2 regions of the Pedococcus sp. P3_C7 genome follow, and region 1 is predicted to be linked to the other one. Evidence: riboswitches for the same ligand, from Rfam matches in the RefSeq annotation. Region 1 holds a riboswitch; the other holds the start of a gene.
The links. Region 1 has a riboswitch for cobalamin ahead of AC1DS4_RS00345 (prenyltransferase/squalene oxidase repeat-containing protein). Riboswitches for the same ligand answer to the same signal wherever they lie in the genome.
Positions count from the first base shown of each region.

Region 2: another riboswitch for cobalamin. It lies ahead of AC1DS4_RS13920 (ribonucleoside-diphosphate reductase subunit alpha); the one in region 1 lies ahead of AC1DS4_RS00345 (prenyltransferase/squalene oxidase repeat-containing protein).

Region 1 covers NZ_JBFUHC010000001.1:71,941-86,758, forward strand. The annotation lists gene AC1DS4_RS00340 (hypothetical protein) at 1-655, opposite strand, end outside; gene AC1DS4_RS00345 (prenyltransferase/squalene oxidase repeat-containing protein) at 655-2,304, opposite strand; cobalamin riboswitch at 2,408-2,534, opposite strand; gene ileS (isoleucine--tRNA ligase) at 2,904-6,212, shown strand; gene AC1DS4_RS00355 (bifunctional folylpolyglutamate synthase/dihydrofolate synthase) at 6,233-7,618, shown strand; gene AC1DS4_RS00360 (hypothetical protein) at 7,649-7,780, opposite strand; gene AC1DS4_RS00365 (DUF4233 domain-containing protein) at 7,969-8,367, shown strand; gene AC1DS4_RS00370 (DUF998 domain-containing protein) at 8,267-8,986, opposite strand; gene ndk (nucleoside-diphosphate kinase) at 9,030-9,458, shown strand; gene AC1DS4_RS00380 (MarR family winged helix-turn-helix transcriptional regulator) at 9,504-10,031, opposite strand; gene AC1DS4_RS00385 (MFS transporter) at 10,100-11,359, shown strand; gene mreB (rod shape-determining protein MreB) at 11,444-12,457, shown strand; gene mreC (rod shape-determining protein MreC) at 12,494-13,315, shown strand; gene AC1DS4_RS00400 (rod shape-determining protein MreD) at 13,318-13,809, shown strand; gene mrdA (penicillin-binding protein 2) at 13,826-14,818, shown strand, end outside.
Region 2 covers NZ_JBFUHC010000009.1:236,382-251,199, reverse strand. The annotation lists gene AC1DS4_RS13980 (hypothetical protein) at 1-902, shown strand, start outside; gene AC1DS4_RS13975 (SDR family NAD(P)-dependent oxidoreductase) at 1,006-1,773, shown strand; gene AC1DS4_RS13970 (hypothetical protein) at 1,857-2,447, opposite strand; gene AC1DS4_RS13965 (pyridoxamine 5'-phosphate oxidase family protein) at 2,578-3,087, opposite strand; gene AC1DS4_RS13960 (pyridoxamine 5'-phosphate oxidase family protein) at 3,212-3,667, shown strand; gene AC1DS4_RS13955 (response regulator) at 3,645-4,298, opposite strand; gene AC1DS4_RS13950 (universal stress protein) at 4,397-5,344, opposite strand; gene AC1DS4_RS13945 (GAF domain-containing sensor histidine kinase) at 5,403-7,058, opposite strand; gene AC1DS4_RS13940 (CBS domain-containing protein) at 7,084-7,725, opposite strand; gene AC1DS4_RS13935 (OsmC family protein) at 7,890-8,315, shown strand; gene AC1DS4_RS13930 (CorA family divalent cation transporter) at 8,355-9,278, shown strand; gene AC1DS4_RS13925 (ribonucleotide-diphosphate reductase subunit beta) at 9,275-10,330, opposite strand; gene AC1DS4_RS13920 (ribonucleoside-diphosphate reductase subunit alpha) at 10,327-12,756, opposite strand; cobalamin riboswitch at 12,896-13,137, opposite strand; gene AC1DS4_RS13915 (DUF4185 domain-containing protein) at 13,205-14,365, shown strand; gene AC1DS4_RS13910 (ATP-binding cassette domain-containing protein) at 14,448-14,818, shown strand, end outside.

The sequences.
Region 1 (14,818 bases):
GCTTGGCGCCCGGAGTCGCGCTGCTCGGCGATCCCGGCCGGGTGCCGGCGCCAGCGCCTGTGCCGGCACCGGCGCCGGCCGCGGGGGTCGAGCCGGAGGTGCTGGAGCTGCTGGGCCGGGCCGGGGTGGTGCCCGCGGGTTTGGGTGCGGGTGGCTTGCTCGACGAGCTGGAGGCGCTCGGCTTGGGCGACGGCTTGGGCGTGCTCGGGCTGGCAGCCGGAGGCGGGCTGCTGGGGGCGCCGCCGGACCCGAACGCGAACCCGATCACGGTGCCCGGGGCGGGGTTGTAGCTGGCCACCCCCGAGCTGCTGTAGGTCCACGATCCACCGCGCGAGGCATGGAAGAACGCCCAGTAGGCGTTGGCCGGCGGCATCTGGACGCACGGGTCGCTGGCCGGTGTCCCGTTGATCCGGCACACGACGGTGCCGGGGTAGCGCTGGGGGCTCACCACCGTGGCCACGGCCTTGAGGGCGGACATGGCCGACGCCGGATCGCCAGGCGCGCAGGACGTTGACGAGCTGGATCCGTAGTCGATGACGACGGTGACCCCGGACGTGCCCGAGCACGCCGCCGCCTGGGCGGCCCCGCCCGGGAGGGCGAGGCCGCCGGCGACGACGAGTCCGGCGACGGCGACGAGGCGCGCGAGCAGCCGCATCAGGCGTGCACGCCCTTGCGCCGTGCCAGCACGATGGCCCCTGCTCCGGTGAGCAGCAGCAGCGCTCCGAGGAGGGTCGCCGCCGCCACATCGGCACCGGTGAAGGCCAGGTTGCCGGGCACGGCCGATCCGGGGTCGGAGGGGTCGGCCGGCGCCGGCGCGGCCGCGGTGGTGCTGGTGCCGGCACTGTTCGAGCTCGTCGAGCTGGTCGAGGAGGTCGTGGTGGAGGTCGTGACCGCGGGGCAGTCGAGTTCGGGCGCCGTGGCGTCGGCGCCGACGGCCGACACTGCGTACAGCGGCGTGCCGGCGAGTGCGAGGGCGGCCTGCGACGTCGAACGACGGTCCTGGTCCACAGGGGCTGCGGCGGTTCCGGCGTCTGCCTGGTCGTCGTAGGCGGTCTGGTCGTAGGCGATGCCACCGCGAACGCCTGCCGGGAACGTGCAGCCGTACTGCAGTGCGGCGACGAACGATGCGGCGCGACGAGCATTGGCGCTGCGTCCACCTGCCAGGAAGGCCTGTCCGGCGAGACCGGTGGTGTTGGCGTTGAGTCCTGTCTGGGGTCCGCCGCCTCCGACACCCCCCGACGCTGCCTGGCGCGTGGCGAGGTAGTCGAGGCCTGCGCTGACCTGAGCCGTCGCGCCGCCGATCGCGATCAGGGCCTGGACGGCCATGGCCGTGGCATCCGGGTCCGCGGAGGCAGGATCGGTGCAGCCGGCATCGGTCATGAACAGCAGGAAGCCACCGTTCGAGCACTGCTGGGTCAGCAGGTACGCCCGCGATGGGGCGCTCGTGGTGACGGCGGCCCGGTGCAGTCCGATGAGGGCGAGTGACTGGCCGAACGTGTTCGAGAAGTCGCCGTACTGCGACTGGTCCGAGAACCGGCCGTTCTGTGCCTCTCGCGCCTGCAGGGTCGCGACGAGGTTCTGACCCCCGAAAGCGGTCGGGTCCACACCTTGCGCGATGGCGACGTTGAGGAGCTTCGCGACCGCGCCCGCCGCGATCTCATTGGGATCGCCGAAGCCGACGTAGTCGAGGACGTGGTTGGCGAGGTACGCGGTGGTCAGGGCGGCCTCATCCTGCCCGGCCCCCGCTGCCGCGAGCGCCAGCACGGCGTCCGCGGTGACGCCGTAGTCGGCGAACGTGCCGAAGCCGGGGACCACGGTGGAGAAGTGGTGCTGGCCTGCGGCAAGCTCCCTGACGAGGTAGCCGGCGGCGACCAGGGCCGGGTCGGTGGAGGTCTCGGGGAGGACGGCGGCAGCGTTCAGCCCATACCGGCCCGCCCGGCCGCCGGGGACCAGTCCGAGGGTGGGGGAGGTGGTCTTGGCGGCGCTCGACTTGGTCAACCCGGTGGTGGCGGTCGTGGTGCTGGGAAGGGTGCTCGTCCCGGTGGTGGTCGAGCCTGTGGCGGACGTGGTCGTCGAGGTGTCGCTGGGGGGCGGGGTCGTGGTGGTGGCCGAGGTCGAGCCGGTGGGCTCGCTCGTGGCGCTGCCGGTCCCGGTGCTCGTGGTCCCGGTGCTCGTCGTGCTCGTGGTGCTGACCGGGGTGGGCTCGGTCGTCCCGGCGAACGCCGCGCCGGGCAGGACCAGGGCTGCCCCCAGTGTCAGGGCCAGTGCAGCGGCCGGACGGGCGCTGCGGAGGGTGCGGTGCATGGTGCCTCTTCACTGCGAACGGTGTCGCGACGGGTGCACCGGCACCAGAACGTGAAAGACCCCCGGCGTCGCTGGAGCGACATCGGGGGGCGGCCTCGGACCTGGTGTCCGGGCTCCGCCCCGCGTACCTCGACGGAAATGGAGCCGCTTCGCGATCCAGGTGTTCCGGCTCGCCGCGTTTCACTGCGGCCTACGGTTGCGGGTCAGCGCCGGAGTTGGACCGGCTTCCCCTGGTGTCGCGTCGTGGTGTTGCCCTGGGGCAACGCCGCTCAGACTACACCGCAGCACGGTGCCCTTCCGCCGCGCGGACGTGCCCTTCGTCACGGCCCGCTAGACTTGGGTGCACAGGCACTGAACCGGCCATCACCGGGGAGCCTCCGGAAGAACGGTCACGGCGCCACGCGGCATACGCGCGGGGTGGTGGCTCACTAGAACCGGACGGGTGGGTCCGTCACAACCTCGAGCAAGAGCGGTCGTATGCCGCGGGCCTCCTCGGGCGCGTGGGTGCGGCAAGCGAGGTGGTACCGCGGTGCCGCCGGGAATCCCGGCGATGTCGTCCTCGTGTGAAGAACACGAGTGATGTGAGGACCGCCGACACCATGACCTATCCGAAGGTCTCCAGCCACACCGAGCCCTCTGGCGTGCCCGCCTCGCCCCGATTTCCCGAGATCGAGGAGCGGATCCTCAGGTACTGGGACGAGGACGGCACCTTCGTCGCGTCGGTGGAGAACCGGTCGGCGGGCACGAACGGTGACAACGAGTTCGTCTTCTACGACGGGCCGCCGTTCGCCAACGGGCTGCCGCACTACGGCCACCTGCTGACCGGCTACGTCAAGGACCTCATCCCGCGCTACCAGACGATGCGCGGACGCCGGGTCGAGCGACGGTTCGGGTGGGACACCCACGGGCTCCCCGCGGAGCTCGAGGCGATGAGCCAGCTCGGCATCAAGACCAAGGACGAGATCCTCGAGCTCGGGCTGGAGAAGTTCAACGCCAAGTGCCGCGAGTCCGTGCTGAAGTACACGGGGGAGTGGCGCGACTACGTCACCCGTCAGGCGCGCTGGGTGGACTTCGACAACGACTACAAGACCCTCAACCCCGACTACATGGAGTCGGTCATCTGGGCCTTCAAGGCGTTGTACGACAAGGGCTACGTCTACGAGGGCTTCCGCGTGCTGCCCTACTGCTGGAACGACCAGACCCCGCTGTCCAACCACGAGCTGCGCATGGACGACGACGTCTACCAGAACCGCCAGGACCCGGCTGTCACCGTGGGCCTGCGCCTGGAGACCGGCGAGCTCGCGCTGGTCTGGACGACGACGCCGTGGACCCTGCCCGCGAACCTCGGCATCATGGTCGGCCCCGACATCGACTACGTCGTGGTCGAGTCCGACGTCACCGGCACCACCGAGCGCTACCTCATCGGTGAGGCGCGCCTCGCGGCCTACGCCAAGGACCTGTTCGGCGCAGACACCTCCGACGGCACCGACCCGGTCGACCCGCAGTCGCGCGTCGTGGAGCGGCTCAAGGGCAGCGACCTCGTCGGCCGGTCGTTCACCCCGCCCTTCTCCTACTACCTGGGCCACGAGCGTGCGCACAGGGTCTTCCCGGCGGAGTTCGTCACCACCGAGGACGGCACCGGGCTGGTCCACACGGCCGGCGCCTTCGGTGAGGAGGACAAGATCGTCACCGATGCCGCCGGCATCGAGCCGGTCATCCCCGTCGGTCCCGACGGCTGCTTCACCTACCCGGTGACCGACTACGAGGGTGTCCAGGTCTTCGACGCCAACGCGATGATCATCGACCACCTGAAGGCTCGGACGCGCGGTGAGGGCGAGACTGGTTCGGTCACCGAGGGCACCGTCCTGCTGCGCCGGGAGACCTACGACCACTCCTACCCGCACTGCTGGCGCTGCCGGCAGCCGCTGATCTACATGGCTGTCTCGAGCTGGTTCGTCGAGGTCACCAAGTTCAAGGACCGGATGCTCGAGCTCAACGAGCAGATCACCTGGGTGCCCGAGCACGTCAAGCACGGCCAGTTCGGCAAGTGGCTCGAGAACGCCCGCGACTGGTCGATCTCACGAAATCGCTTCTGGGGCAGCCCCATCCCGGTGTGGAAGTCGGACAACCCGGAGTACCCACGCCTTGACGTCTACGGCTCGTTCGCCGAGCTGCAGGCCGACTTCGGCGTGGAGGTCACGGACCTGCACCGGCCGTTCATCGACAACCTCACGCGGCCGAACCCCGATGACCCGACCGGGCAGTCCACCATGCGCCGGGTCGAGGACGTCCTCGACGTCTGGTTCGACTCGGGGTCGATGTCGTTCGCGCAGGTGCACTACCCGTTCGAGAACGCCGAGTGGTTCGAGCACCACTTCCCGGGTGACTTCATCGTCGAGTACATCGGCCAGACGCGGGGGTGGTTCTACACCCTGCACGTCCTGGCGACGGCGCTGTTCGACCGACCTGCCTTCTCGTCCTGCGTGAGCCACGGCATCGTGCTCGGCTCGGACGGCCAGAAGATGTCGAAGTCCCTGCGCAACTACCCCGACGTGCGTGAGGTCTTCGACCGCGACGGCGCCGACGCCATGCGGTGGTTCCTCATGTCGAGCCCCATCCTCCGGGGCGGCAACCTGGTCGTGACCGAGCAGGGCATCCGTGACGGCGTGCGCCAGGTGCTCATCCCGCTGTGGAACACCTGGTACTTCTTCTCCTTGTACGCCAACGCTGCTGGTGGCGGACAGGGCTACGAGGCGAAGTGGTCGACGGCCTCCACCGACCCGCTCGACCGCTACCTGCTGGCCAAGCTCGGCGAGTACGTCCGCACCATGCAGGAGCAGCTGGACGGCTACGAGGTCGCCAACGCCTGCGAGACGACCCGTGGCTTCCTCGACGTGGTGACCAACTGGTACGTCCGCCGCTCGCGCGAGCGCTTCTGGGACACCGGGACGGGCACGGGCTCGGGTTCGGAAGGCCGCGGTGCGGAGCAGGCGTTCGACACCCTCTACACCGCCCTCGAGGTCGTCTGCCGCGTGGCGGCGCCCCTGCTTCCTCTCACCACCGAGGAGATCTGGCGAGGACTGACAGGCGGCCGTTCGGTGCACCTCACCGACTGGCCGGACCACACCGACCTGCCGGCAGACCACGCCCTGGTCTCGGCCATGGACCGGGCCCGCGAGGTCTGCTCCGTGGCGTCGTCCCTGCGCAAGGCAGGTGGTCTGCGGGTGCGACTGCCACTCCAGGACCTCACCGTCGTGACGTCAGACGCGTTGTCGCTCAAGGACTTCGGCGGGATCATCGCCGACGAGGTCAACGTGCGCACTGTCACCCTCCGCGACCTCGGCGACGCCAGCGAGGCCGACTTCGGCATCACGCAGCGGCTCACCGTCAATGCCCGGGCAGCCGGTCCGCGGCTCGGGCGTGACGTCCAGCAGGCCATCAAGGGCAGCAAGTCCGGCGACTGGTCCGTGGCGCCCGATGGCACGGTGACTGCTGGGGGGCTGGACCTCGTCGAGGGGGAGTACACCCTCGAGATGGTGGTCGACTCGGAGCAGCAGGGCGGGGCCAAGGCCACGGCGATGCTGCCCGGTGGCGGCTTCGTGGTGCTCGACACCGAGGTCACCGCCGAGCTGGCCCAGGAAGGTCTCGCACGTGACGTCGTGCGGGCTGTCCAGCAGGCCCGCCGTGAGGCCGGTCTCGACGTGTCGGACCGGATCTCGCTGACCGTCACGGGGTCCCCGGCCGTCTGGGAGGCGACTGTGGCCCACCAGGCCCTGATCGTCGAGGAGACCCTGGCGACCCAGTTCGGCAGTGCCCCCCAGCTCGACGCGCTGCCCCAGCGCGAGGACGTCGCGGAGGCCACGGTCGGCGACGGCGAGCCGGTGCGCATCAAGGTCATGAAGCTCTGACGGAAGGAAGACTGAAACCCATGCCTGCCCCTGATGCCGCCCAGCGCGAGGCCGCGCACAACCTCGAGGTCATCAAGGCGATGCGAGAGGCCGAGGAGGCCATCCTCGCCCGCGCCCCCGAGCACGACCTGCAACCGAGCCTGGACCGGATCGCCGCGGTCATGGAGCTCCTCGGCGACCCCCAGCGCACCTACCCGGTCATCCACCTCACGGGGACCAACGGCAAGACGTCGACGACCCGGATCATCGACTCGCTGCTGCGTGAGATGGGCCTGAAGACGGGGCGGTTCACCTCACCCCACCTGCACAGCGTGCGCGAGCGGATCGCTTTCTCCGGCGAGCCGATCAGCGCCGAGAAGTTCCTCGAGGCCTACGACGACGTGCTGCCCATCATCGAGATCGTCGATGCCCGGTCGGTCGCCGACGGGGGGCCGCGGATGACCTACTTCGAGGTCCTCGTGGCCGTTGCGTATGCCGCGTTCGCCGACGCCCCCGTCGACGTCGCCATCGTGGAGGTGGGCTTGGGCGGCAGCTGGGACGCCACCAACGTGGCTGACGGTTCGGTCGCCGTCGTCACTCCCATCGCGCTGGACCACCAGCACTTCCTCGGCAACGACGTCGTCGACATCGCCACCGAGAAGTCCGGCATCATCAAGCCCGACTCCGTGGCGGTCATCGGTGTCCAGGAGCCGGACGTCGCCCAGATCCTCGCCGACCGTGCGGCCGAGGTCGGCGCCCGGATCGCGTTCGAGGGCAACGACTTCGGCTTGCTGACAAGGGACGTGGGTGTCGGCGGGCAGCAGATCGCCATCCGTGGTCTGGGTGGCGACTACGAAGACCTGTTCCTGCCCCTCCACGGCGCGCACCAGGCGCACAACGCCACGCAGGCCCTGGTCGCCGTGGAGGCGTTCTTCGGTGGGGGAGAGCAGCGGCTGGATCCCGACATCGTCCGGGCGGGCCTCGCCCGGGTCGCCTCGCCGGGTCGCCTCGAGATCGTGCGGCGTTCACCGACCGTCATCGTGGACGCAGCGCACAACCCCGCTGGCGCGATGGCACTGCGGGACGCCCTGGAGGACTCGTTCAACTTCGCGAAGATCGTGGGAGTCATCGCCATCCTCAAGGACAAGGACGCCACCGAGATGCTCGAGATCCTCGAGCCGGTGCTCGACCACGTGGTGGTCTCGCGCACGACCTCGCCCCGCGCCATGAGGCCTGACGACCTGGGTGAGCTGGCCGTGGACATCTTCGGCGAGGACCGGGTCACGGTGGTCCAGGACCTGCCCGACGCCCTGGACGTCGCGGCGGGACTCGCCGACGAGGGCGGCGTCGGGGGCGGTGTGCTGGCGACGGGCTCGGTCACCACTGCCGCCGAGGTGCGGATGCTGCTCGGCGCGACCGACGTCTGAGCCGGTCGCGCCGACAGCGTGTGGGTACGGCTACTTCTTGCCGATCTGCCCCACGTCGAGGTGGGTCTTTGCGTCGGCCTTGGCGTGCTTCTCGGCGCGCTTCTCCTTGATGGACTTGCCGGCCTTCTTGGCCAGGTGTTGTCGAGGTGACTTGTCGGCCATGGTGGTGCTCCCAGCGCTAGGAAGCCTGAATGACTCCGTTCTGTGACAGTACGCCAGGTCCGGCGCTCTCGGCCCGGCCACACGGCATACGCTCGGAGCATGTTCGGGAAGCTGATCGTCCTCGCCATCGTGGTCGCCGTGGCCTTCTGGCTGCTCACCAGGTTCCGTGACTCCCACCGGGGCGGTCGATGAAGGGCATCGTCTTCTACGGCGCGCTCGGCAAGTTCACCTGGCGGATGCTCGCGACCGTGCTCGGCAGCCAGGGGGTCGTGGTGTTCCTCGGCGCGCTGGTGGCCCGTGGCCTGGCCAGCGCCGAGGGTGACGACCGCAGCCATGCCTGGTTGTGGACCGGTGTCGGTCTCGCAGTGCTGTGCTGGCTCGCCGCCGGGATGATGCGTCGGCCGTGGGGGGTGACGCTGGGGTGGCTCATCCAGGTGCTGACCTTCGCCAGCGCGGTGGTGGTGCCCGCGATGCTCGGTGTCGGGCTCATCTTCCTGGCGTTGTGGGTGGGCTCGCTGGTCCTGTGTCACCGGGTGGAGGAGCAGGTGGCGGCGCGGCAGCGGGCCGACGTCGCCCAGCAGCAGTAGCAGCACCGGTCGCAGCACCGGTCGCAGGAGCAGCTGCCAGGAGGGCCAGCGGGAGCCACAGCTTCGCCGGCCAGATGGCGGCGCGCTCGGCCAGCCCCGACCAGTGGTCGGCGCCGAGCAGTCCCGCGAAGGTGACGACGCCAGCGAGGGCCACGCCGGCGAGGACCAGGCCAGCGCTGCGCAGTCGGCCAGGCGTCGACAACCGCGCGTGCAGCAGCAGGGCGAGCGGCTGCGCCACGAAGACCGGGAGCGCCACGAGGGAGTGGGCCAGGGGGTGGGTGTCCACGGGCAGGAGCCCGACGCCGACCGAACCCAGCCCGGCCACGACCCACAGCCAGCCGACCAAGGCGGGTCGTCCGTGCGCCCTGAGCAGCGGGAGGGCGCCCAGTGCCTGGAGGATCCCGAAGAGGATGAACGTGAGGTCCATCAGCACCGGGGCGGACGAGCACCCGACCTCGTGGGGCGAGCAGGACGTGCCGAGGGCGCTGATCGTGTCGTCGGCCAGCGAGTACTGCACGCCCGCGAGGAGAGCCAGCGCAACCTCGATGACGAGGTAGGCAGGCTGGACCAGCCACGCGGCATACCTGACGTCCTTGCTCGTCCCCGCCACCTCTTGCACACCGCGACGCTAGTCCCTGCCGTTGCTCGGTAGGCTGGCGGCCGTGACGACTCAGACCGAACGCTCCCTTGTCCTGGTCAAGCCCGACGGCTTCGCCCGCGGCCTCAGTGGCGAGGTGCTTCGCCGCATCGAGGCGAAGGGTTACACCCTCGCCGCGCTCGCGGTGACCACCCCCACCCGCGAGCAGCTCGCCGAGCACTACGCCGAGCACGAGGGCAAGCCGTTCTACGAGCCGCTCGTCGAGTTCATGTCCAGCGGTCAGGTGACCGCCGTCGTCATCGAGGGCAACCGCTGCATCGAGGGGTTCCGTGCGCTCGCCGGAGCCACCGACCCGACGGCCGCGCTGCCCGGCACCATCCGTGGTGACCTCGGCCGTGACTGGGGCAAGAAGGTCCAGGAGAACATCGTGCACGGCTCGGACTCCGCGGAGTCGGCTGCCCGCGAGATCGCGATCTGGTTCCCGAACCTGTAGTCGCTGGGGCCCGGACAAGCCTCAAAGCCCTGGAAGCACTGAGGGCTAGGACGTCTCGAGGTCGTCGAGACCGCTGATCACCACTTCGAGGAGCGCCGCCAGCTGGTCGCGCTCCTCGCGGGTCAGGCCGGCGAGGATGTCGGACTCGACGACGTTGGCCTCGCGCACCGCCGCCTCGAACAGCTCCCAGCCCTGCTCGGTGAGCTCGACGAGGACTCGGGTGCGGTTCTCCGGATCGGGGGAGCGGCGCACCACACCGCGTTCGGTCATCCGGTCCAGCCGGTGCGTCATCGAGGACGCGGCCACGTTCGTCGCGTCGGCCAGCCGGCTCGGCGTCAGCGTGCCGTCCGCCGTGGCCAGCTGTGCCACCACCGACCACTCGCCGTGGGAGAGGTCGAGGTCCACGAGCTGGCGCGTGTACCACTGCTCGAGCTTGCGGCCCAGGGAGTTCACCGCCGTGATCACGCGCTGCACGGACTCGTCGCCGCCTGCCGCGACGTAGGTCGCCACGGCTTCCCGGTACTGCTCCTGGGCGCTCTGGGCGCCTTTCACGTTCTTGGACCTCGGGGGCATGCCGTCATCTTCGCATGCTAAGATTTCGATATCAAAATATTCGAACTCGAAGAACTGTTGAAGTGACCATGCGCGCCCGTCTGTTGATCCTCGCCTCTGCCGTAGCCATGCTCGGCTGGGGCACTGTCCTGCCCTACCAGTACGCCTACGCCGCGACGACGCGCGGCTGGGGGTCGCTGGTTGCGGCGGCAGCATCGAGCCTGTTTTCGGTGGGCGCGCTCCTGGCCGCTCCCGTGGCTGGCCGCCTCGCAGACCGCATGTCGCCCGTCATGGTCGCGGTGGGCGCCAAGGTGGTCGCCGCGGCTGGTGCCGCCTCCCTCATCTGGGCGGACGGCCCGGTGTCGTTCCTCGTCGGCATGTTCGTGTTCGGCCTCGGGATCACCGCCGCGGGTCCCGCCCAGTCCGTGCTCGTGCTGCGCTGGGTGGGCGGCTCCGACCGCCGCCGGGTCTTCGCGTGGCAGTTCACCGGCCAGGCCCTCGGCATGGCCGTCGGGGCGTTCGGCGCCGGTTACGTCGTCGACCTCGACCGCGCTTCCGGCATGTGGCCCGCCTTCGCCGGCGCGGCTGCCGGCTTCCTCGTCTCCGGCCTCCTCCTGCTGGCCGCAGGTGCCAGGCGATGGGGTATGCCGGTGGGCTCGCTCGACGAGCCCGGCCTTGCCTCCGAGGGGGTCGGCTCGGCCGGCCCGCGAGAGGCACTGCGCGCCATCTGGGCCATTCCGGCCCTGCGCTGGACGGCGCTGGTCACGGTCACGCTGGCCCTGGGCTTCTACGCCCAGTTCGAGTCGGGGCTCCCTGCCTACGCCCTCACGGTCCTGCACGTGGAGGAGACCACCATCGGCCTGGCTGCCGCCGTCAACTGCGTCGTCATCATCGCGCTGCAGATGCTGGTCGTCAGGCTGACGGCCAAGCGCAGCGGGGCGACCCTGCTGATGGGTGTGGGCGCCATCTGGACGCTGTCCTGGCTGGTGCTCGCCGCCTCCTCGCTCGCCCCTGAGCTGTCCGCGGCCCTGTTCGTCACGACGTTCGGGATCTTCGCGGTCGGCGAGACGATGTATGCTCCCGTGCTCAACCCGCTGACCGCCAGCCTGGCTCCGTCCGGCCTCGTCGGCACCACGCTCGGCCTGTTCACTGCGCTGCAGACCGGTTTCTCGGCCGCCGGCCCGCTGGTGGCTGGGGTGGTGCTCGGGGCGGGCTTCGGAGGCCTGTTCATCGGCCTGCACGTGGCAATCAGCCTGCTCGCCGTGTTCGGGGCTTGGCGGCTGCGTGTGGCGATGCGCCCACGGCGGTCGGCCGTGCCGCGCCGCGTCGAGGCCGAGCTGGCAGCCTGATCCACGCGGCATACCTCACCTTGCCACCCGCAAAACGGCCGTTGCGACGCAACCCGGGAGTTGCAACTCCCGTTTGGCGGCTGGATGACGTGGGGTCGAGACCTGGCGATCGACCTGGGCACCGCCAACACCCTGGTCTACGAGCGGGGTCGCGGCGTGGTCCTCGACGAACCCTCGGTCGTGGCCGTCGAGGCAGCCACGGGCAAGCTGATCGCCGCAGGCGCGCGGGCCAAGGAGATGCTCGGTCGCACGCCGGGCCACGTCCGAGCGGTGCGGCCGCTGGCCGACGGGGTCATCTCCGACGCCGACGTGACCGAACAGATGCTGCGGTACTTCGTCGACCAGGTGCGTCCCTCCCGACTGGTCCGTCCCCGGATGGTCGTCTGCGTCCCGAGTGAGGTCACGGGAGTCGAGCGCCGTGCCCTCGAGGACGCCGCGGTGCGCTCGGGCGCTCGCCGGGTCTACGTCATCGAGGAGCCCATGGCTGCCGCCATCGGGGCGGACCTGCCGGTCAACGAGACCTCGGCCTCGATGGTGGTCGACATCGGCGGTGGCACGACCGACGTCGCCGTCATCAGCCTCGGAGGGATCGTGACGGCCCGTTCGGTCCGCGTCGGTGGCGACGAGATCGATGAGGCGGTGATCGCGCACGTCAAGAGCGAGTACTCCTTGCTGCTGGGGGAGCGCAGCGCCGAGGACATCAAGGTCGCGGCGGGATCAGCCTTTCCCCTCAGTCAGGAGACGAGTACCCGCGTCCGGGGCCGCGACCTGGTCAGCGGCCTGCCCAAGACCGTCACCATCTCCAGCCAGGAGGTCCGCCGAGCGATCGAGGGGCCGGTGCTGCAGATCGTCGAGCTCGTGCGGGCGACGCTCGACGTCTGCCCACCGGAGCTGGCAGGCGACATCCTCGACAACGGGATCACGCTGACGGGCGGGGGAGCGCTGTTGCGCGGACTCGACGAGCGACTCCGGCACGAGCTCGGCGTCCCGGTGCGGGTGGCCGACGACCCGTTGCGGGCCGTCGTGCGCGGCTCGGGACGATGCATCGAGGAGTTCTCGACCCTCCAGCGGGTCCTCATCGACACCCGCCGTTTCTGACCGATGCGTGCCCCCTCCCGACTCAGGCTCCTGGTGGTGCTGGTGGTCTTGACCGTCGTCGCCCTCTGCGTCGACGTGTCCGGTGGCCGGGGTGTGGCACCGCTGCGGTCGGCGGGTGGAACGGTGCTCGGGCCGCTCGAACGCCTCCTGTCAGCCCGGGACCCCCAGGGCACCCGGGACCCTCAGGACCCCCACGACCTTCAGGAAATCGTGGATGCCCGCGTCCCGCGCGACGAGGTCCTGCGCGCCCAGGCTTCGCAGAAGTCCGTGACAGGGCAACAGCTCCAGGGGCTCCTGGACTCGCCCGACCTGGCCGGGGGCGCGTTCGTCCCCGCGCGGGTCGTCGCCGTCGGCCGCGAGGGGGCAGCGGGACCCGAGCGGGTGACGCTCGACGCCGGGTCGCGCGACGGTGTGCGGACCGACCTGTCCGTGGTCGGCGTCGACGGTCTGGTCGGGCGCGTGGTGACGGTCTCCCCGTGGACCTGCGACGTGCTGCTCGTCGGCAGCGCTGACCTCCTCGTGGGCGTGCGGGTCGGAGCGGCCGGCACCCTGGGCGCGGTGGGCAGCGGGGCCCAGGGCGCACACCGTCGTCCTGCGGGCGAGCTCAACCTCACCGTCGTCGAGCGCGGTCTGGTGCGGACGGGTGACGCGGTGACCACGTTGGGCAGCGTCGGAGGATCGCCCTTCCCCCCGGGGCTGAGGGTGGGCACCGTGGAGCGCGTCGACGACGCCCCCGGCGACCTCACGCCCACGGCCTCCGTCCGCCCCGCGACCGACGTGACCACCCTTGGAGTGGTCGGCATCCTGCGCACCGGTCCGCGCTCCACGCCGAGGCCGGCCGTCACGGGTGGGGGCTGACCGTGCCCGTGCCCAGCCTCGCCCTCACCCTTCGTGGCCTCCTGCTGCTGGTCGCCGCCGTGGCCACGGTGACCCTGGCTGCCCGCTCGCAGCTGGTCCTGCCCGACCTGGTCCTCCCCGTCGTGGTGGCCGGCGCCCTGCGCACCGGCGCCGCCCGCGGTGCGCTGCTCGGCCTGGCGGGTGGCTGGCTGGTCGACCTGATGCCACCAGGTTCGGCGGTGCTCGGCACCGCAGCCCTGGTGTATGCCGCGGCCGGGCTCCTCGCCGGGGCCGGAAGGCGCGAGGGAGAGACGCCGTTCGGCTGGGTCGCCGTCGTGGGACTGGGTAGCGCCGCACTCGTCGCGACCGGACGGCTCGTGGTCGCGATGCTGTCGGGGGCGGCTGTCGACTGGCACGTCGTCGGGCTGCGCCTAGTGCTCACCGCGCTGCTCTGCGCGATGTTCGTGCCCGTGCTCGTCAACCTCGAGCGGCGACTGGCCCGAGGACGACGATGAAGCGCGGGTGGCGAGCGTGAGGCGCTCGCGCATCGCGCGGGACCACTCGCCTCGGGTGTGGGTCCTCGGACTCGTGGTGCTGTGCTTCATGGGCACGCTCCTCGGTCGGTTGGGGCAGGTCCAGATCGTGGGCCACGAGGATTACCAGCGGGCAGCGGCCACCCTCAACACCCGCACGGTGACCGAACCTGCCGTCAGGGGCCGCATCCTCGACCGCACCGGTCTGCCCCTCGTGGACAACACGACCGAGACCGTGGTCACCGTCGACCGGGGACAGCTCGTCGAGTCAGAGGACGGTGGGCGCGACCTCGTCCATCGCGTGGCCCGTGTGCTGGGGGCGGACTTCGACCAGCTGTGGGGGCGCACCCAGCTCTGCGGGGTGCAGGGCGCGCCACCGGCGCCGGTCTGCTGGGCCGGATCCGCCTACGTGCCGATCCCGTTGGCAAGCGGCGTCGATCCCCGCAGGGCACTGAGTCTCCTCGAACGTCCGGATCTCTTTCCGGGAGTGGGGGTCTCGGCTCAGCCAGTGCGGGACTACCCCGCCCAGCGGACCGTCAACGCGGCTCACGTGCTCGGCTACCTCGCTCGATCGGACGCCGAGGACGTGGCGGCGTCGAGGGGCGCGATCGGCGACCTCGACCTGGTGGGTCGGTCCGGGCTGGAGCAGCAGTACGACACCCAGCTCCGCGGCACCCCTGGGACCAGCACGGTCGCAGTCGACCCCCGCGGCATCGTCACCCGGACGCTCGGGCAGACCGACCCCGTTCCCGGTCGGGACGTCGTCACCAACCTCGACGCCAGGGTGCAGGCCGCCGCGGAGGCTGCCCTGGCGTCGGCCGTCGCCTCGGCGCGCAAGCACGGTCACCGGGCTGACTCCGCGGCGGCGGTGGTCCTGGACGTCACCAATGGTGGTGTCGTCGCGGCAGCGAGCTACCCGTCCTACGACCCGGATGTCTGGACGGGGGGCGTGACCCCGGCCGAGCTCGCGCGACTCACCGACGCGTCAGCC
Region 2 (14,818 bases), on a different contig from region 1:
AGCCCAGCCGACCGGGGGCGCAGGACGACGACGCTCCCGGGAGCCCCAGCACCGTCGCCAGTCCTGACACCTCCGCCAGCACCTCCAGGCTGTCGTGGGACCGGGTCTACAGCTTCGCGGGCAACATCGTGGCTCCCGCGACCGCGCTCAGTGCGTTGCTCTTCTACTTCGGATACGTCTCGACGCGGGCGCAGTACCTCTACTTCGGCCTGGACGTCGACACCATCGGCCTGTCGACGCAGGCCTTCGTCATGCGCAGCCCTCAGCCGCTGCTGGTGCCGGTGCTCGTCCTGTTCCTCCTCGTGGCGGGTGGCGTCGCCGTCAACCGTTGGCTCGGGCCCCGACTGACCGGACACGCCCGGGCCACTCTCATCGTGGGCACGACCATCCTCGGCGTCGGGCTGGTGGTGCTGTTCTCGTACCCCGTCTCCGGACGGTGGACCTACTACCCGCTCGTCGCCCCCGTCCTCCTCGCGCTGGGAGCCGGCATCACGGCATACGCCATGGGGCAGCGGCACGGCACGGTCCGCCTGCGTGTCGCCCTGTGGCTCACAGTCGCCGCCGCGGTCTTCTGGACGAACGCGACGCTCGCGCAGTGGTCGGGCACGGGGCTGGGCCAGGAGCAGGCCGGTCGGCTCAACGAGCTGCCGAGGGTCGTCCTCGACACCCGCGAACGGCTCTACCTGCGCAATGCCGACGTCTCCGAGGCGGCCCTGCAGACGGAGGAGGGGCAGACCTTCCGGTACCGGTACCGCGGTCTGCGGCTGCTGGTGCAGAACGGCGACCGGATGTTCCTCGTGCCCTGCACCGAGCGAGTCACCCCATGTCCGTACCACCAGGGCAGCGCGACCCTCGTCGTGCGGTTCTCCGACAACACCCGCGTGCAGTTCCTCGCGCCCTAGCAGGACAGGTCGGTGAGCCAGCGCCGGTCCGCGGTGATCGCTGCGCGGGTATGCCGTGCGGCCACCGGTGTCGCGTGTGTTACCCGAGATCTAGATTGGTCGGATGAATGCACTCGACCGCTTCTCCCTGGCTGATCGGGTCGCCGTCGTCACCGGCGCGACCCGAGGCCTGGGCGCCGGGTTCGCCCAGGCCCTCGGCGACGCAGGCGCCTCCGTCATGCTGGTCGGACGAGACACCGCGGCGGCTGAAGATGTGCTGGACTCGTTGCGAGGCAACGACATCCGGGCAGACTTCGTGGCGGCCGACGTGACTGTGGCCGAGGACGTGCAGCGCGTCCTGGACTCGACCCTGTCCCTCCACGGCCGGGTCGACGTCTTGGTCAACAACGCCGGCGCCTGCGTCCACGCGCCGGCCCTCGACGTGACGCCGGAGGACTGGCGTGCGGTCATGGCCGTCAACCTCGACGCGGTGTGGACGTGCTCGCAGATCTTTGGCCGACAGTTCGTCTCGCAGCGCTCCGGGTCGATCGTCAACATCGGCTCGATGTCGGGGTTCATCGTCAACCGGCCGCAGTGGCAGCCGGCCTACAACGCCTCCAAGGCGGCCGTGCACCACCTCACGCGCAGCCTGGCCGCCGAGTGGGCTCCACACGGGGTGCGCGTGAACGCCCTGGCCCCCGGCTACATCAAGACGGACATGTCCCCCGTCGACGACCCGCAGTTCCGTCAGCACTGGATCGACGACGCCCCCATGCAGCGCTACGGCACCGTCGATGAGCTCGCCCCGGCGGTGATCTTCCTGGCCAGCGACGCGTCCTCGTTCGTCACCGGGTCCGTACTCGTGGCCGACGGCGGCTACACCGCGTTCTGACTCGGTGTAGCCGGGTCAGACGGCCGGGCACGACAGAGCCCCCGTTCCGGGGGAACGGGGGCTCTGGTCCTTGACCGGTCGGGCTAGGCGATCGCGGGCTTCGGCGCGGTGCGGCGCGAGCCGACACCGACCTCTTCCTCGACCGGTACCCGGCGCAGGTGCATGAAGCCGAGGAGGGCCAGGGCGATCATCGCCGCCGCGCCGAGGAAGGCGGCCCACGCGGCATACATCGCGATCTTGCCCATGGTGCCGAAGGCGTAGGCATTGAGCAGCAGGCCGCGCAGGGTCTCGCCCTTGAAGGCCAGGTCGACCATGGCCTTGGCTTTCGGGTCGTCAGGGTTGGCGCGGGCCGCGGCGCTCAGCTCGGAGTAGGTCTTGCCACCGGTCGACTCGTTGAGGTGGACCTTGATGAAGTGGTCCGCATAGGCCTTTGCCTGCGCACCCGTGGTGAGCTGCTGGCCGGCGTACTGCTCGAGGTAGGGCTTGACCAGCGGGTCGTTGAGCTGCTCGCTGCCCTTGGCGGGGAAGTTGATGTGCTGGGCCGCCAGCTGGGAGTGGACCTCGTTGTCCACGAAGCTGCTCGCCCACGTCATCAGTCCCCCGGCAACCAGGAGGACCGCGGCGACGATGAGACCGCCGGTCGTGAGCAAGGCGTCGAGTGTGCGTCGTCGCATGGTGGTGATTCCTCCAGTGGTGCTTGGCACCGTGGTATTGGTTCTGACAGAACAACTTTCGCGTGGCTGAGTGCGTCGGATCAGGGCCTAAGGTCCCGTCATCTCGGGGCGGGTTTGAGTTGGCCGCGGGTCACTCGTCTTGCCTCGTGTGCGGAGGGTCGGCGGAGACGTGCCCACCCCGCACGGCGAACCGACGTCCGGACACCGAGTCCGGGTGGATCCGCATGATCCGCGGCTTGGGAGCGTCGTGCCACGGGTACAGCGGCAGGCGGAGCGCGTCCAGCGCGTCGTCGAGGTCGTAGACCTCATGGGCGACTCCACGCACGACGACGCTCCACGCCGTCGCGTCACTCGTGTCGTAGCCGTCCACCTCGAAGGCGACGAAGGCGCCGTCGGATGAGGTGAAGAGAGTGCCGGACCCGGTGCGGAAGACCAGCGACCCGTGGTCGACGGCGTAGTTGACCGGGAAGATGTCGGGACGTCGGTCGTGGATGACCGCCGCGCGCCCGACCACCCCCTGCCGGAGCCTGGCCCAGCACTGGGCCACCGTGAGCACCTCCGCCGGGCTCTCCCCGGGCTGCTCGTGCTGCTCGTACGTGTGGAGCGAGGTGCGGTGCGTGTCGTCGCGGTGCGTGTCCATGGGTCCACAGTGACGCGCCCGGGTATGCCGTGGTCAGGGTCCAAGGTCCCTGTCGCCGGCCACTTCGCCGGACAACCCTGAAGGCAGAGGCCAGCGGCCGGCCGGCCCGAGCCGAGGAGGAGCCATGTCGTCCACCCCCAGCAGACGCACCGTGATGTCCGACGTCGTCAGGCCCACTGACCACACGGGCCTCGAGGTCCTCGACCTCGAGCAGTGCCTCTCACGACTGGCACAGGTCCCCGTCGGTCGCCTCGCCTTCCACCTCGACGGAGAGCTGGCCATCCTGCCAGTCGTGCACACCCTCGACGGGGTGGACGTCTGCTTCCGCACCGCGGGTGACTCCAAGCTCCAGGTCGCCATCGACCGGGACGTCGTGGCCTTCGAGGTCGACTGGTTCGATGCAGCCACCCACAAGGGTTGGAGCGTCCTGGTCCAGGGAACGGCCATGCTCGTCGAAGACGAAGCGGACGTGCGACGACTGGACTCGGTGGCCCGCATGCCGTGGGTGCCATCCCACGAGGGACCCAGCACCTGGGTGAGGGTGCGCACCCAGAGCATCACTGGTCGCGAGCTGGTCTGACTCCCTGCCCGGCGATGTAGACCGCAGCCTGAGTGCGGCGCTCCATCCCGAGCTTGGCGAGCACCGAGGTGACGTAGTTCTTCACCGTCTTCTCGGCCAGTGACAGCGAGTCACCGATCTGCCGGTTGGTCAGGCCCTGCGCGATGCAGTCGAGGATGCGGCGTTCCTGCGGGGTGAGGGCCGCCAGCCGCGGATCGGCCGGCTGCTCGTGTCCCCAGGCCTGACGGAGCCGCTCAACGACGTCGGGGGCCAGGAGGGACTCCCCCGCGGCGACCCGCCGGATGGACGTGACCAGGTCGGCACCGCGGACGTCCTTGAGCACGTAGCCGGCCGCTCCGGCCGCCACTGCGGCGGTCAGCGCCTGCTCGTCGTCGTAGGACGTGAGGATGATCGCGCGGATGCTCGGGTCGACGGACCTGACGTCGCGGCACACGTCGATCCCCGAGCCGTCTGGGAGCCGCCCGTCAAGGACCATGACATCGGGTCGGAGGGCGGGGATGCGGCGGCTGGCCTCGTGCGCCGACCCCGACTCACCCACGATCTCCAGGTCGTCCTCCACCTCGATCAGCTCGCGCAGGCCACGTCGCACGACTTCGTGGTCGTCGAGCAAGAACACGGTGATGCCCACCACTGATCACTCCCTCTCGTCCACGAGCCTACCGATGCGCGCAGTCGACGGAGGGGGACGCCACGTCCACACGGTAGCGGCGCTCAGGCCATCGGGCCGGATCACAGGGAACCCCGACGCACGACCACCACGGGGCTGGCCGAGCGACGCATCACGCCGTGGCTCACCGAGCCCACCATGAGGCCCGCGAAACCGCCCTTCCCGCGACTCCCGATGACCACCAGGCCCGCACGACGGGACTGCTCGACGAGGACGTCGTCGGCGCGCCCCTCGATGACGGACCCCGTGACCGTCAGGTCGGGGTCGACGGAGCGTACCTGCGCGATGGCCTCGTCGACGGCTGCGTGCGCCACCGACACCCACGGCTGCGCCGATGACGAGAAGGACACGTCGTCCGGTCCGTCGGGCCACGCCGTGACCGATGGCGCGCGCCAAGCGCTCACGACGTGCAGCGGTGCCTGCCACCTGCGGGCGAACTCGACGGCGAGGGCCACCGCGGCCAGTGCCGGACGGGACCCGTCGATACCGACGACAACCGGCCACGATGTGCCCGGGTGTCTCTCCGCGCCCTCGCCCACCACGACCACGGGGCACCGGGCGTGCAGGGCCACGGCGAAGGAGACGGACCCGAGGACGGCTGCCTGGAGGGCGCTTCGCCGGTTTCGCCCGACCACCACGAGCCCGGCCTCGCTGGACCGTGCGACCAGCTCGCCGGCAGGACCGCCGACGACCCCCACGGCCCCGATGGCACCGTCGGGGTTGCACGACCGGGCAAGGTCCACGCCCCGTGCGGCCGCCGCCCGACTGAGGCTCCACAGGTCGGGCACCGGGCGGATCACACCGGCGCCCACTGGCGTCTGGACTGGTGGATCGGAGGCGCTGAGGACGATGAGCTCCGACCCGAGCCGTGCGGCTTCCGTCGCAGCCCATTGAACCGCCGCCACGGACGCGGCGCTCTCGTCGAACCCGACGATGACCGGGGCACCGACGAGTCCGGTGGACGGAAGGGCGCGACCGGTCCTGGGTGGGCTGTCGAGGTGAGACGTCATGCACCGAGAATGCGCCCGGCGCACCGGTGAAGACAGGGGCGAAGGTCCCTGCGTCGGTTCAGCCCTCCGACAGGAGTGGGACCTCCCAGTCGAGCACCGTGCCGCCGGTGGCGACCGGAGCGAGCTCGAAGCGGCCCCCGCGGCCGTGCGCCCGGCGCGCGAGGTTGTCGAGCCCGGACCGGTTGGCGTCCGACGGCAGCCCGACGCCGTCATCCCGGACCCGCACCAGCACTGTGTCGGACACCTCGATGACGACCTCGGCCTGGCTGGCCCGGGCGTGCCGCGCGACGTTGCTGAGCCCCTCCCTCACAACCGCCAACAGGTCGGCCGCGATGTGCTCAGGAACGTCGGCGACGCTCCCACGCATGGTGAAGGACGGCGCGAAGCCCAGGCTCACGGCCGCGCCCTCGCAGATGGTGGTGACCTCGGCCGCAAGACTGCGGGCGTCAGGGGCGCGGTTGAGCGCAAAGATCGTGTGCCTGATGTCCTTGATGACGGCGTCGACCTCGTCCACTGCCGTCTCGATGCGTTCGCGGGCAGTCGGTTCGCTGGTCAGGCGACTCGCGGACTGCAACGACATGCCTGTGGCGAACAGCCGTTGGATGACGTGGTCGTGCATGTCCCGGGCGATCCGGTCGCGGTCCTCGAGGAGGTCAATGCGCGACTTCTCGCGTTGCGCACTGGCTGCGGTGAGGCCCACTGCCAGTCGCTGGGCGAAGTCGAGGAGGGGTGCCGAGATGCCACCGAGCTCGACAGGCAGCCCGTGGACGACCATCACCCCCAAGGCCTGCGGTCCGCCCGTCGAGAGGGGCACGACGACGTGGTCCGCCGCCGGGTCGGGTTCGCTGGGCGCCGCGGTCAGGGTGGCGCGGGTCTCCGCGTCATCCAGGATCGTGCCGACCCCGGCCGCCTTGGGTCCCGCCGACGCCACGACAACCAGGTCGCGACCGGTGGGCTGGGCGATCAGCGCGCCCTCGGCACCAGTGAGGACGAGGACGCGATCGACGGCGTCCGCGAGGACATCGGCCTCCGACCCGCCTGCCAGCAGGGCTGACACGAGGTCGCGGGTGGCCTCGCCCCAGTGTTGCTGCGTGACGCTGCGGTGGTAGAGCCGTGCGTTGTCGATCGCCACCCCGGCTGCTGCGGCGAGGGCGGTGAGGATCGTCTCGTCGTCCTCGCTGAAGCGCTCCGCGTTGCGCTTGTCGGTGAGGTACAGGTTGCCGAAGACCTCCTTGCGGATCCGCACCGGCGCCCCGAGGAAGCTCGTCATCTCGGGATGGTTGGCGGGGAAGCCGTAGGAGTCCGGGTGGTCGCTGATGCGGTCGACCCGCTGGGGGTGGGGGCTCGTGATGATCATCCCGAGCAGGCCCCGGCCGTGCGGAAGTGGACCGATGGCCGCCCTGTCCTCGTCCGAGATGCCGTGGGTGACGAACTCGATGAGCTCTTCCCCGTTGGGGCCGAGCACCCCCATGGCGCCATAGGTGGCGTCGACCAGCTGGCAGGCAGACTCCACGATCCGCCGCAGGACCGCTGCAAGCTCCAGGTCCGAGGTCACCGCCACCACGGCATCGAGCAGGGCCTCGAGCCGCTGCTGCGCCGTCCGCGCGCTGCCGGCCCGGGACCTCAGCTCGGCGATCAGGTCGTCGAGGTCGAGCCCGGAGAGCCGCGCGATGGTGCCAGGCCCCTGCGCCGGTTGCGTCTCCTGGTCTGCCACACGCCCCATCGTAGGGTGGCAGGCGTTACCCCGACCGGTGTTCGTCGGCCCGTCGATCCCCTGGGTCCGTCTCGACCTCCACGACCACGTCCCGGACCCCCGGACCTGTCGCCACGACGGACGCTGCGAGTCGCGCGTCGCTCCGGCCCAGCACCCCGGTGACAGTCACCACCCCACGAGCCACCGACACCTCCCAGGCAGGCCGGTCCAGCTCCGCCACGTCGCGGACGACCCGCAACCAGATGTCGGCGTCACGCGTGGCCAGGGCCCGGATGACATCGCTGCGGCTGACCATGCCCGTGAGCTCGCCGTGCTCACCCACCACCGGAAGGCTCTTCCACCCGGTGTCTGCCAGGATCCGCGCAACCTCCGACACGTCGCTCGCCTCGTGGGCAACCAGGGGGTCGGCGCTCATCACCTCGTGGACGGCGGATGGCCACGGCTCGGGCCGGCCGTCATCGACGGGCCGGAGGTGCGCCCGCGGGTCGGTCGCGACGTGGAGCCGCAGGATGTCGGCCTCGCTGAGGATGCCGACGACCCGGCCTGCGGCGTCCACGACGGGCAGGGCGGAGACGTGGTGCTCGGCCAGGACGCGCACAGCCGCGTCGAGCGCCGAGCCGTCCAGCACCGAGACCACGTCTCGGGTCACCAGCTCACGGACCAGCATGTTTGCCTCTTTCGATGGATGTCAGGGGTCTACTGCTTGGTACTCCAGAGTGGCTCCCGGACGGTCGACGCCACAGGGTCCTTCGTCCCTGCCCGTTGCGGTTGTGGGTCGAGCGCCTAGATTGGGCAGGTAGTCGTCCCACGTCCGCTCAGCAAGGAGTGCCCATGGCCACCACCCGCACCGCGTCCGCCCACTGGGAAGGCTCACTCATGGAGGGCTCGGGCCAGGTCGAGCTCCAGTCCTCCGGGATCGGGACGTATGCCGTGTCATGGCCCTCCCGCGCCGAGGAGGCGAACGGCAAGACGAGCCCCGAGGAGCTCATCGCCGCCGCGCACTCGACGTGCTTCTCGATGGCCCTGTCCAACGTGCTCGCCAAGGGTGGCAACCCCCCGACGTCGCTGGACACCACGGCCACCGTGACGTTCCAGCCGGGCACCGGCATCACCGGGAGCGCGCTGTCGGTCGTCGGGAACGTCCCCGGCATCACCGCCGAGCAGTTCGAGGAGGCGGCCCAGGACGCCAAGGCCAACTGCCCGGTGAGCCAGGCCCTCAAGATCCCGATCACCCTGGAGACGAGCTTCACCGGCTGAGGCCGGACGCTCGCCAGCCACGGGTCGAGACACACCACCATGATCGGCACCTGCTGGGTGTCGGAGGCCGGGCTCGAGGAGCACGACGTCGCCCAGGTCGACGCCCTGCTGCAGCGCGACGACGGGTTCGTCTGGGTGGACGTCCCCGAGTTCGACGACGCCGCGGAGGCGGTGCTGCGCGAGCGGTTCCATGCGCACCCCATGGTCGTGAAGGCCTGTCGTGAGCGGAACTTCGTCCCCTCCGTGCACGGCTACGAGGAGCACACCTTCGTCATCGTGCACACGCCCCTGGCCGGCGAGGGCGGGCACGTGCACATGCTCGAGCTCGACCAGCTGGTCGGCACCCGCTACCTCGTGACCGTGCACGGTCCGCGCAATCCCGCGGTCTCCCTGTTCGACGCCACCGAGGAGACCAGGACCGTCCGGGAACGCATCGAGGCCGGACGGTTCCGCCCCAGGACCCCGAGCGAGCTGTCCTATGCAATCGGGTCTGCGGTGGCCCGTCGGCAGAGCGCGGCGGTCAAGTCTGTCGCAGGCCGGCTCCCGGCCCTGGAGATGCGGGTGATGGGTTCGGACTTCCACCAGCCCGAGGAGCTGCTCGAGGAGCTGTTCCTGCTGCGCCACGAGCTGCTCATCTCCCGAACCCAGGCTGGGCAGGCCCACGAGGTCTACGGGCGGCTGGCCTCGCTCGAGCGGTTCGCCAGCGACGAGTCACGGCGGCACGCCCGCGACCTGTCCGAGCAGTTCGACCGGGTCCGCAGCCTCGCTGACGGTGAGAGCCAGTTCCTGTTCGGCGTGATCGAGCTCTACCAGACCCGGGTCACGACCAAGATGACCGTCGCGATGGAACGCCTCGCGGTCATCGCGGCGATCACCTTGCCCGTCACCGCCATCGCGTCGGTCTACGGCATGAACGTCATCGTCAGGGCTGGTGGTGAGCCAGCCCTGGCGGCCCCCTCCTAGAACTCCTCGTTGAAGGCGACCGAGCCGGACACCCCGACCTGGTAGGCCGAGACGCGACGCTCGAAGAAGTTCGACAGCTCCTGGACGTCCTGCAGCTCCATGAACGCCAGCGGGTTCTTCGAGCCGTACTCCGGGTCGAGCCCGAGCTGTTCGAGCCGCCGGTCGGCGACCGACTCGAGGTAGGTGCGCATGTCGGTGACGGACAGGCCGGCCACGCCTCCACCGAGCAGGTCCTCGGCGAACTGCGCCTCGGCGTCGACGGCGTCGCGCATCATCGCCCGCACCTGTGCGGCGAGGTCGTCGTCGAAGAGGTCCGGCTCCTCGCGCCGCACCGTCTCGACGACGTCGAACGCGAACGCCATGTGCATCGACTCGTCGCGGAACACCCAGTTGGTGCCGCTCGCCAGCCCGTTGAGCAGGCCGCGCGACCGCAGGAAGTAGACGTAGGCGAAGGCGCCGTAGAAGAACAGCCCCTCGATGCAGGCGGCGAAGCAGATCACGTTGAGCAGGAAGGCCCGTCGGTGCTCCCTGGTCTCCAGCTTGTCGAGGTCGAACACCGAGTCGATCCAGCGGAAGCAGAAGTCGGCCTTGTCCTTGATGGACGGGATGTTGTCGACCGCGGCGAAGGCCTCCTGGCGCTGCTGCTCGTCGGGCACGTAGGTGTCGAGCAGGGTCAGGTAGAACTGCACGTGCACGGCTTCCTCGAACAGCTGGCGGCTGAGGTAGAGCCGCCCCTCGGGGGAGTTGATGTGCTGGTAGAGGTTGAGCACCAGGTTGTTGGCCACGATCGTGTCGCCGGTGGCGAAGAACGCCACCAGCCGCCCTACGAGGTGTCGCTCGGCGTCGGTGAGGCGCTGGAGGTCCTTGAGGTCCGTGTGCAGGTCGACCTCCTCGACGGTCCAGGTGTTCTTGATGGCGTCGCGGTAGCGCTCGTAGAAGTGCGGGTAGCGCATCGGCCGCAACGTCAGGTTCATCCCCGGGTCGAGGAGCATCCGCGTGGCCGAGTGGTCGGTCGCGACGGTCGTGTCGGTGGTGGTCTGGTCGATGCTCACTGGCAGGCCTCGCAGCTCTCGGGGTTCTCGAGGGAGCACGCGACGGCTTCCTCGTCGGGGACGGTCGGGATGGGCGCGGCGACGGAGATGGTCGCCTGCTGGATGCGGGTGGCTGGGCGGGACCGCAGGTAGTAGGTCGTCTTCAGGCCGGCCTTCCACGCGTAGAGGTACATCGAGCTCAGCTTCCCGATCGTCGGCGAGGCGAGGAACAGGTTGAGCGACTGGCTCTGGTCGATGTAGGGCTGGCGGGCAGCCGCGATGTCGATGAGGGACTTCTGAGGCAGCTCCCACGCGGTGCGGAACAACAGCCGTACGTCTGCAGGGATCGACGTGATGCCCTGGACCGAGCCGTCACTGCGCTTGATCGCCTCGCGCACCTCGGGGGTCCAGAGCCCGCGTGCCTTGAGCTCGCGCACGAGGGCGGTGTTGACCTGGAGGAACTCCCCCGAGAGTGTCTCGCGCTTGAACAGGTTGGACACCTGTGGCTCGATGCACTCGTAGGCGCCCGCGATCGAGGCGATGGTTGCCGTGGGCGCGATGGCGATGAGCAGCGAGTTGCGAAGTCCATTCTCCTTGATGGCGTTCCGCACCGACTCCCAGCGCCGGGTCTGAGTCGGCGTGACACCCCAGAGGTCGGGTTGCAGATCACCGCGCGCCGCGCGCGTCTGCTGGTATGCCGGGTGCGGGCCGTGCTCGCCCGCCAGCTCCGCGGACTGCTCCAGTGCCGACAGGTAGACCTCCTCCGCTATGCGGGTGGACAGCTCCTGCGCCTCGGACGAGTCGAACGGCAGCCGCAACGCGAACAGCACGTCCTGCAGGCCCATGACGCCCAGGCCCACGGGCCGCCATCTCGGGTTGGACGCCGCGGACTCGGCGGACGGGTAGTAGTTGATGTCGATGACGCGGTCCAGGTAGGTCACGGCCGTCCGCACGGTCGCCCGCAGCTTGTCCCAGTCCATTGCGTCGCGACCACCGGTCAGGTGCTGGGCCAGGTTGACCGAACCCAGGTTGCACACGGCCGTCTCGTCGTTGCTGGAGACCTCGATGATCTCGGTGCACAGGTTGGAGAGGTGGACGACCGGCGCGCCGGGCACCTGGTCGTCGCTGGTCTGGTTGCACGTCCGGTTGCTGGCGTCCTTGAAGGTCATCCAGCCGTTACCGGTCTGGGCCAGGGTCCGCATCATCTTGCCGTAGAGCTCGCGAGCGCTGACCTGGCGCACGAAGCGTCCGTCGCGCTCCGCCGCGGCATACACAGCCTCGAAGGCCGGACCCCACAGGTCCGGGAGTTCGGGCACCTCGTTCGGGTCGATCAGGCTCCACTGCTCGTCGGCCTCGACGCGGCGCATGAACTCGTCCGGGACCCAGTTGGCCAGGTTGAGGTTGTGCGCTCGGCGGGCGTCCTCGCCGGTGTTGTCGCGCAGCTCGAGGAACTCCTCGATGTCGGGGTGCCACGGCTCGAGGTAGACGCACGCGGCTCCCTTGCGGCGACCGCCCTGGTTGACCGCGGAGACCGACGAGTCGAGGGTGCGCAGCCACGGGACGATGCCGTTGGAGTGACCGTTGGTGCCACGGATCAGCGCCCCACGGGACCGCACCCGCGACCACGAGATCCCAATGCCACCAGCGAACTTGGACAGCTTGGCGACCTGGGTGTAACGGTCGTAGATCGACTCCAGCTCGTCCTGGGGCGAGTCGACGAGGTAGCAGGAGGACATCTGGGTGTGCCGCGTGCCGGAGTTGAACAGGGTGGGAGAGCTGGGCAGGTAGGCCAGCGAGGCCATCAGCTGGTAGAAGGCGATCGCTTCCTGAGGTGTGTGCGACAGGCCGCAGGCCACCCGGAGCAGGAAGTACTGGGGGGTCTCGATGACCAACCGGGTGTCGGGGTGGCGCAGCAGGTAGCGGTCGTAGACGGTGCGCAGCCCGAAGTACTCGAACCGCCGGTCGTTGGACACGTCGACGGCGTGGTCGAGCTTGCGCGCGTTGGCCTCGACGAAGGCAGCGGTCTCGTCACCGATCAGTCCCTCGAGGTGCCCGAGGCGGACGGCCTGGCTGAACGACGCGATCTGCTGCCCGCGGACCTCCTTGTCGATGTAGTTCGACAACAACCGGGCTGCGAGCCGGGAGTACTCCGGCTCGGCCGCGGTCATCTCTGCCGCCGTCTGGATGGACAGTCGGTCGAGCTCGGCGGTGGTGGCTCCGTCGTAGAGGCCGCTGATGGTCCGGGTGGCGATCGCCATGGGGTCGACCTCGGCGAGGTCGTCGCACCACCGCTCCACGGCGCGGACGATCTTCATCACGTCGACGGGTTCGGCGTCGCCGTTGCGCTTGCGCACGGCCATCGTCGCGCGTCGGGCGGTCGTCGCTTCGGCGGCCTCAGGGGGGTGGACGACGTCACTGTCGACCACGTCGGTGCTGGTGTCGGTCACTGCTCTCTCCTCGCGAGCGAATCGGTGCCGCGGACGCGAGGAGGAGACGACAACGCAGCCACGCGCGTCGCCGAGGGCGACGGGGTGCGGTGCTGCGCATGTCGTGTGACCCGCCCTCGAGGCCACGACTCACCGCGCACGGTGTGCACGGTCGCTGGCAGGTCTTCGGACTCGCGGACGTGTCGTGCCGGCGACCCGGATCTGGTGGGTCGCCGACTCGGTTCCTACTGGCCGTCGCTTCCCACCCGCGTGTGCGAGCAGTGCTTGATGACGGCGGTCGTTTCCGCTTACCGCTGCGGGGCAGTCCCGGAATCTCACCGGGTTCCCTCTTGCCCCGAAGACCGATTGCGCGGCCTTCGGACCAGCGAGAGACACCATATGCGGGTGGTTGGCCCAAAGCGCGGCACCACATGTTGGGTCGGCGTGTCGCTTCCCTAGGATTGCCTGCATGCGGCGCGCCATCCCCTTCGCGGCCAGCGCGGCAATCGTCCTCCTTGCCCTGGTGGGGTGCTCCGCCCCTTCACCAAGCGGTGCGCCGGCACCGCCTGCCGGCACCCCGGCATACCCCCGACTCACCCCGACCTGCCCGGTGGCGACCTCCACAGGGAGGCCGCCCACGGTGACGGTCGGCCAGCTCAACCGGATCGTCGCGGGCCTCGACCTGCCGTTGTGGCAGGCCGGCGACATCGGCGCCAGTGCCCGACTTCCCGATGAGCGGATCGTGTGGGTCTTCGGCGACACAGTGCGCCGCGAAGGGATCTCCCCGCGGATCGTGGCCAACTCCATGCTGGTCACGAGCGGACTGTGCACGTCCCAGGTCGAGACCTCAGCGCGGGGACCGGCGATCCCCGACCGCGCCGATGGCGTCGTCCACTGGCCGATGTCGGTGGTGTCGCTGTCGAGGCCGGACGGTGACTTCCTCGTCGTCACCACCGCACGCATCCGTCGTGGCGTTGCGGGAAGCTTCGACTTCACGTACCTCGGCAGCAGCGCAACGGTTTTCGAGGTGCCCACCGGTGGGGCCCCGCAGCTGCGGCACCAGCTGGACATCACCCCCGACAGCCCCGCGCCCGACCAGGTCAACTGGGGCTCGGCGATGACCGTGAGTGGTGACTGGCTCTACGTCTACGGCACCCGGCTCCCCACTCGCCACTCCTTCGGACGAGCGCTGTATGCCGCCCGCGCACCGGTGGCTGCCGCGCGTGACCGCTCCACGTGGCAGTTCTGGGACGGCGCGGCCTGGGTGTCGGAACAGGATCGCGCTGCGGTGGTCCTCGCGGCCGAGGGCGGGGTCTCCCAGACCTTGTCGGTCGACGCCGTCGACGGCCACTTCGTCATCGTCTCCAAGCGGGACGGCGACCTCGGCAACACGGTCTACGCGTGGTCGTCGGAGTCGCCCGTCGGCCCCTGGGCCGCTCAGCGTGGGACGAGGGCGGAGTTCCAGGACCCGTCGGGACAGCTCAAGTACGCGCCGCTCGCCCACCCCGGGATCGCGCTGGCCGACGGACGACTGCTCATCTCGATCTCGCGCAACACCACCGACTTCGGCCGGCTGCTCGAGGACCCGACCCTCGGACGGCCGGTGTTCGCCGAGATCGACCGCCCCTGAGGAGGAATCAGGGTCGCCTCAGGGTGAGCATGGGGTCTGTCCCCGATGTGTCCACGTGGCTGTCAGCGCCACGATTCTCGGCATGATCACTGTCGAATCACTCACGAAGACCTACGGACGTGGACTGACCGCCGTCAACGACGTCTCGTTCTCCGCGGCCACGGGCCGCGTCACCGGCTTCCTCGGCCCCAACGGCGCAGGCAAGTCGACCACCATGCGAATCATCGTCGGCCTCACCCCGGCCACCTCCGGTACCGCCACCGTCGATGGACAGCGGTTCACCGACCTGCCCAACCCGGGCCGCGAGGTGGGAGTCCTGCTGGACGCCTCCGCACAGCACGCCGGCCGCACCGGACGCGAGATCCTCACGCTCGCCCAGCGGACGATGGGCCTGCCCCGGGCGCGGGTCCAGGAGATGCTCGAGCTCGTCAGCCTCACCGACAACGAGGCCGA